DNA from 2 places in the Thalassotalea montiporae genome. Region 1 is predicted to be linked to the other one. Evidence: riboswitches for the same ligand, from Rfam matches in the RefSeq annotation. Region 1 holds a riboswitch; the other holds the start of a gene.
The links. A riboswitch is a leader RNA that binds a small molecule or an ion and turns the genes downstream of it on or off. The one in region 1 is predicted to bind thiamine pyrophosphate.
Positions count from the first base shown of each region.

Region 2: it holds a riboswitch for thiamine pyrophosphate, as region 1 does, so the genes downstream of both, thiC (phosphomethylpyrimidine synthase ThiC) here and ACSLUR_RS12855 (TonB-dependent receptor) in region 1, are expected to answer to the same signal.

Region 1 covers NZ_JBQRUO010000004.1:8,712-12,141, forward strand. The annotation lists gene ACSLUR_RS12845 (efflux RND transporter permease subunit) at 1-1,219, shown strand, start outside; gene hinT (purine nucleoside phosphoramidase) at 1,292-1,654, shown strand; TPP riboswitch at 1,822-1,983, shown strand; gene ACSLUR_RS12855 (TonB-dependent receptor) at 2,110-3,430, shown strand, end outside.
Region 2 covers NZ_JBQRUO010000002.1:727,688-731,117, forward strand. The annotation lists gene ACSLUR_RS09725 (M1 family metallopeptidase) at 1-868, opposite strand, end outside; TPP riboswitch at 1,045-1,143, shown strand; gene thiC (phosphomethylpyrimidine synthase ThiC) at 1,268-3,262, shown strand; gene ACSLUR_RS09735 (FAD-dependent oxidoreductase) at 3,268-3,430, shown strand, end outside.

The DNA of each region.
Region 1 (3,430 bases):
GTCAGGTGTTACTATTCGCCAACTCGTCAATGAATGGCGCGGGTTGATAGGGGCATTACCAGGCGCTGAAAGTTTAACTTTTCGCGCAGAAATCGGGCGCGGCGGTGATCCCATTGATGTTCAGCTATCTGCTACCGATCTCGGTTTGTTAAAAACAGTCGCAGAAGAAGTTAAAGGGCGCTTGGCAACTTATCCGACAGTGTTTGAAATTGCCGATAGCTTATCCAATGGTAAAGAAGAGATACAAATCGAATTAACAGAGCAAGGTCACGCCATGGGCTTGTCGGTCAGCAGTGTCACCCAGCAAGTACGCAACGCCTTTTTTGGCGCGCAAATTCAGCGTATTCAGCGGGGCCGAGATGATGTGCGTGTGATGCTGCGTTTTCCATTAGCAGAGCGTTCAGCAATAGCAAATCTCGCCGATATGCAAATATCAACTCCACAAGGTGGCAATGTGCCATTGTCTCACGTTGCCACATTTAAGGCTGGTAAAAGTCCGTCAACCATCAGCCGCATTGATCGCTACCGAACCGTTAATGTTACAGCCGATGTTGAAAAAGAAAGCACTAACATGACGGTACTTAATGCAGACTTAAAACCTTTCTTGGATGAACTTGTCGTTAAATACCCTGGGGTAAGCTACTCACTGGAAGGGGAAGCGCGTGAGCAACAAGACTCGTTTGGCAGTCTGTTTTACGGCTTAATTTTTGTGTTCTTTATTATCTATTGTTTATTAGCGATTCCGTTTAAATCTTACTTGCAGCCAATTATTGTCATGTCTGTTATACCATTTGGCGCTATTGGTGCAGTGATTGGCCATTGGATCATGGGCATGAATTTAACCATTATGAGTCTACTGGGATTAATGGCACTCATCGGTGTGGTTGTGAATGACTCCTTGGTACTCGTTGATTTTGTCAATAAAAAACGGGCAGAAGGGGCAAAGCTAATGGAGTCGGTGTTAATTGCTGGAGCTGCACGTTTTCGCCCAGTAATGCTCACGTCGCTGACGACCTTTATTGGTTTGATGCCGCTATTGTTTGAAAAAGCGACGCAAGCTCAGTTCCTAATTCCAATGGCGGTATCGCTAGGGTTTGGGATTATATTTGCTACCTTGATTACCTTAGTTTTAGTACCCGTTAATTATTTGCTGGTGGAAGATCTAAAAAGCGCGTTAAAATTTAGTAAAGACGCTGGGCAGCTCTCTGCTGTCAATTAATCAGTCGCAGTGTTCAGAGGTCTTGGTTTAGTGCCATTACCACTCAACATTGCGATGAACTAAGGATACAAAATGGATAATACTGACTGGCAAGAAACCATTTTCTCTAAAATTATTCGCCAAGAGATCCCAACCGAATTACTTTATCAAGATGAGTTAGTTACGGCTTTTCGTGATATTTCACCTAGAGCCAAATCACATATACTGATCATTCCCAATAAATTAATTCCAACGGTCAATGATGTCACTGAAAATGACGAATTGGCGCTTGGTCGTTTATTTACTGTGGCTAAGAAACTGGCTGAGCAAGAAGGCATTGCTGAAGATGGCTATCGGCTGATCATGAATTGCAATAAACATGGCGGCCAAGAGGTTTATCATATTCATATGCATTTATTAGGCGGTCAACCCATGGGGCCTATGGTAAGTGTGTAGCTACCTTATACCAACATCATTCAATTAAATATTCATTCGACTAAAGGTTGATTGATTTTTACTTTGCAAAGAAGCGGCTGTAAAAAAGATCAATAAAATGATGAGTATTTACGCATAAGCTATTTGAAATAGTTTGTATACTTTTCGTTAATACTTGATAATATGCCGCGAAAACCAAGGGGTGCGGGTATATCGAAATTACTTTTAGTAATGTATACCTGCTGAGATTGCTGACTTCTCACATTGTATTGTTTACTTTGTGTTGAAATGCAGAACCCTTATTACCTGATCCGGTTAATACTGGCGTAGGGATGGTTAGCACATCATATCTGCATTCTCCGCCGTTTGGCACCTAAGCATTATGCTGTCGCTCTAACGATATCTGCGTCTGTTTTGGTTTTTACTCAATTTCCTATAACAAAACGCCGATTTTAGAGAAATCGAACGAGAGTATAATGAAAACAAGACAATCAATTCTTGCCGCTGCGATTACCAGTGCCATTTTTTCTTCTGTTGTTTATGCTGAAAATAACAACACGACTTCGCTAGAAGAAGTAGAGGTGATTACCGTTACTTCAGATTTTCGCGACACTAACTTACATAAAATTCCTGCTTCATTAAGCGTGTTATCGGCACAAGACATTGCCAGTTTAAACGCACAAAACTTAGAGGAAGTGATCTCTATCGCGCCTAACGTGAACTTTTCGGCAGGCACTCAGCGAGCGCGTTATTACCAAATTCGTGGCATTGGCGAACGCAGCCAATTCCGTGAGCCAATTAACCCATCGGTTGGTATTATTATTGATGATATCGACTTTACTGGCGTTGGCAGCATTGCTTCATTATTTGATGTTAACCAAACTGAAGTTTTTCGCGGGCCACAAGGAACCCGCTTTGGCGCCAACGCGTTAGCTGGTTTAATCAACATCACCACAAATGCGCCAAGTAATGATTTTGAAGGCGCAGCTAAGCTCACAGCGGGTAATTACGGTAGCTATGGTGCTGGCCTTGCTTTATCTGGCCCTGCAACAGATAGCGTTAACTATCGCTTTGCATTAGAAAAATACCAAAGTGATGGCTTTATCGACAATATTCACTTAAACCGTGATGATACCAATGATCGCGATGAGCTTACTGCTCGAGGTAAACTTGCCATTACACTTAGCGATGACCATCACCTAGATTTAGGCTTGTACTATTTTGATTTTGACAATGGATATGATGCATTTTCGCTCGATAACAACCGTCAAACACGCTCAGATCAACCGGGCTTTGATCGCCAAGAAACTTATGCATTAAGCGCTAAATCTCATTATTCAGGTTTTGATTTTGGTGAGCTTGTTACCATAGTTACTCATGCCGACAGTGATATTGACTACGGTTATGACGAGGACTGGAGTTTTGTTGGCTTGCATCCATTCGAGTACAGTTCAACTGACCATTATTTCCGTGAAAAATCGAGCTCAACATTTGAATTAAGAGCTGTTTCAAATAACCAAAGTAAATTGTTCAATGGTACAACGGCATGGGTTGCTGGATTATACGCTAAAGCAGAATCAGAAGAGTTGCTGCGTGAATACACCTTTGCTGATGGCGACTTTGGGTCAAACTTCGATACCGATACGATTGCTGCTTATGTTCAACTAGACAGCCAATTAACGGAAAAGCTGACGTTAACCTCAGGCTTACGTGTAGAAGAACGCAGTGCCGACTACGATAACACCGACGGTTTAACATTTAGCCCAGACGATACTATGGTAGGTGGTAAATTAGTCT
Region 2 (3,430 bases), on a different contig from region 1:
CGCGCGCTTTTTCTTCGTTAGCACGTAGCACGTAATAGTCCATATCTAATACGCCTTTTTCACCTTGATACTGCTCGGCAAAATTGACGTAATCAGCAATATTGATATTCACACCGTAATTGTTAATTGGGTTGATCACCCGCCAGTGGAAAACTCGGCTATCACCTTGATCTTCAATGTTAATTAAACGGCCATTAGAGACATTGAACAAAGGTCTTGGCACTTCAATCAACATATCAATTCCGCGATCGGGTTCGTCGTAGCCGTGATCTTTATTCGGCCACCAAATACTGGCACCGATCCCTTGGTTTGACGAGGCAATAAAAGGCATGCCATCTTCATCTTCCGACCAAGTGATACCGCCATCCCAAGGGGCATTTTTCGCTTCATGAGGTTGACCCGAAAAGGTTAAGGTTAAGTGATATTCCTGACCTATTTGCTGTAGCTCGTTTGGCGAAATAAAGTAACTGTAACCTTCTTGACGAATCGCCAAGGATTGCCCTGCTTGCACAGCAGCTTCAAGCTTCATGGGTGCTTGTAGTTCAATTTGTAATTCTTTTGCATTATCAATTACTTGATAAGTTATGATGTTTTCGCCAGCAAAAGATCGGTCACCAATATCGACAGCCATCGATAGCTGGTAGTGTTTGACATCCCACCAAGCGCGTTCAGCGGTAATTGCACCGCGCAAATACTGTTGTCTTTGTTCGCTAATGTCAGGCGTATTTAGCTTAGCTCTCTTAATTTCGTTTTTAGTTTCGCTCTTAATTTCGCCTTTAGCTTCGCTAGGCTGCTGGGCACTAACTTGATGACTGGTCAGCACGAATAACGCACTAACTGCTGTTGATAACCATTTGTTAGGCATCATTTTTTAACTCTTCGCTCTGAGAATATGAGCAATATTGTGCGTTGCTAGCAAGTTGAAGGCAAGCCATAGACAAAGTGGGTTTGTCACCAACCTTATGAATCTGGCGCTTGCGTAAATTAAAAATTCTTGTAAGACTAAAAAGCATCTGAGCAAGTGAATTCAAATTAATTTGCTCAGCGAACTTGTCGGAGTGCCATAGGGCTGAGATCGCGAAAGCGGGATCCGTAGAACCTGATCAGCGTAATTGCTGCGAAGGGAACAAGCGCAATACAAACTCAATATAATGATTAGCAGTAGGCAATTTTAGGCTACTGTTCTTGATGACATTGGGTTTGTGTTGTTCTCGTCATACCTAGTCAACTCCGCCGAATATAATTCATTATTATCTAGGTGAGAGCTATGAGTTCATTATCGCGACGTGAGCGTCGTCAGCAGGCGGAAGCCTTTATCAACAATGTGTCGGGACAAAGTTACCCGAATTCCAGCAAGATTTATGTACCGGGCAAGCTGCACAATATCCAAGTAGCCATGCGAGAGATTGCCGTTGGCGATACTTTTGTCGGCGGCACCGAAGAAAACCCCATTTTTGAGCCTAACGAACCAATTCGTGTGTACGACAGCTCTGGCGTTTACACCGATCCAAACGTTAGCGTTAATGTTCATGAGGGTTTACCTAAACTGCGCAGTGAATGGATCGCCAAGCGCGCAGATACTGAAGAGCTTACGGGCGCAACTTCAGGTTATAGCCAGCAGCGTTTGGCTGATGAAGGGTTAGACCATATTCGCTTTGAGAACCTGCCAAAAGTGCGCCGAGCTAAAACAGGGAAAAACGTCACCCAGTTACATTATGCACGCCAAGGTATTATCACGCCGGAAATGGAATACATCGCCATTCGCGAGAATACCAAACGGGCAGAAATGAAAGACGAAATACTCAGCCAGCGTCACGAAGGGCAGGGCTTTGGAGCCAAGTTTACCGAAGCTGGTCACGCTAACATTCCCGAGCAAATTACCCCTGAGTTTGTGCGCCAAGAAGTGGCCGCAGGGCGCGCCATTATTCCCGCTAACATCAATCACCCAGAGTCTGAGCCAATGATTATTGGCCGTAATTTTTTGATCAAGGTGAACGCCAATATCGGTAACTCGGCGGTTACCTCATCCATTGAAGAAGAAGTGGAAAAGCTGGTGTGGTCAACCAAGTGGGGCGCTGATACTGTGATGGACTTATCCACTGGCCGCTATATTCACGAAACGCGCGAGTGGATTGTGCGTAACTCGCCAGTGCCAATTGGTACAGTACCGATTTATCAAGCGCTCGAAAAAGTAAACGGCATTGCGGAAGACTTAACATGGGAAGTATTTCGTGACACCTTAATTGAACAAGCAGAGCAGGGCGTGGACTACTTTACTATTCACGCCGGTGTACTGTTGCGCTTTGTGCCGATGACGGCAAAACGCGTGACCGGTATCGTCTCGCGCGGCGGTTCCATTATGGCAAAATGGTGTTTAGCGCATCATCAAGAAAACTTCCTTTACACCCACTTTGAAGATATTTGCGAAATCTGTAAACAGTACGATGTTGCCTTTTCATTAGGCGACGGCCTGCGTCCAGGTTCTATTGCCGATGCCAACGACGAAGCACAATTCGCTGAGCTTCACACCTTAGGAGAGCTGACCAAAATCGCTTGGCAGCACGATGTACAAGTGATGATTGAAGGCCCAGGTCATGTGCCGCTGCATATGATTAAGGCCAATATGGACGAGCAACTGGAACATTGTCACGAAGCGCCATTTTATACGTTAGGGCCACTGACGACAGATATCGCTCCTGGTTATGATCACATCACATCGGGGATTGGTGCCACAAATATTGGTTGGTACGGCTGCGCCATGCTGTGCTATGTGACGCCAAAAGAGCACTTGGGCTTGCCTAACAAGGAAGATGTAAAAGAAGGCTTAATCACCTACAAAATTGCCGCGCATGCAGGCGACTTAGCAAAAGGGCACCCGTGTTCACAAATTCGCGACAATGCATTGTCAAAAGCGCGCTTCGAATTTCGCTGGCACGACCAATTTAATCTTGGTTTAGACCCTGAGCGCGCCCGTGAATATCACGACGAAACCTTGCCGCAAGAGTCAGGCAAAATCGCTCATTTTTGCTCAATGTGTGGCCCTAAATTCTGCTCGATGAAAATCACCCAAGATGTGCGCGACTATGCGGCCAAATTGGATGCTGAAAAACTAACGGCTGAGCAACGCATCGAAATCAAGCTGGCAGACGAAACCGTCAGCGTTAGTCGTGATGTCATTGATAAAACGCTTGCCCAAGGTATGGCGGAGAAGTCGGCTGAATTTAAAGCAACTGGCTCTGAAATTTATCATCAAGCAAGGTAAATACCGTGGCCAATATCGCAATTGTTGGCGCCGGGTTGCTAGGTCGTTTAATGGCCTGGCAGCTAAGCCAAGCATGTAACGCGCACAATAAAACACACCAGATCAGCCTATACGACAAAGACGCCATTGATGGTCGGCAAAGTGCTGCCTATACGGCAGCGGGTCTGC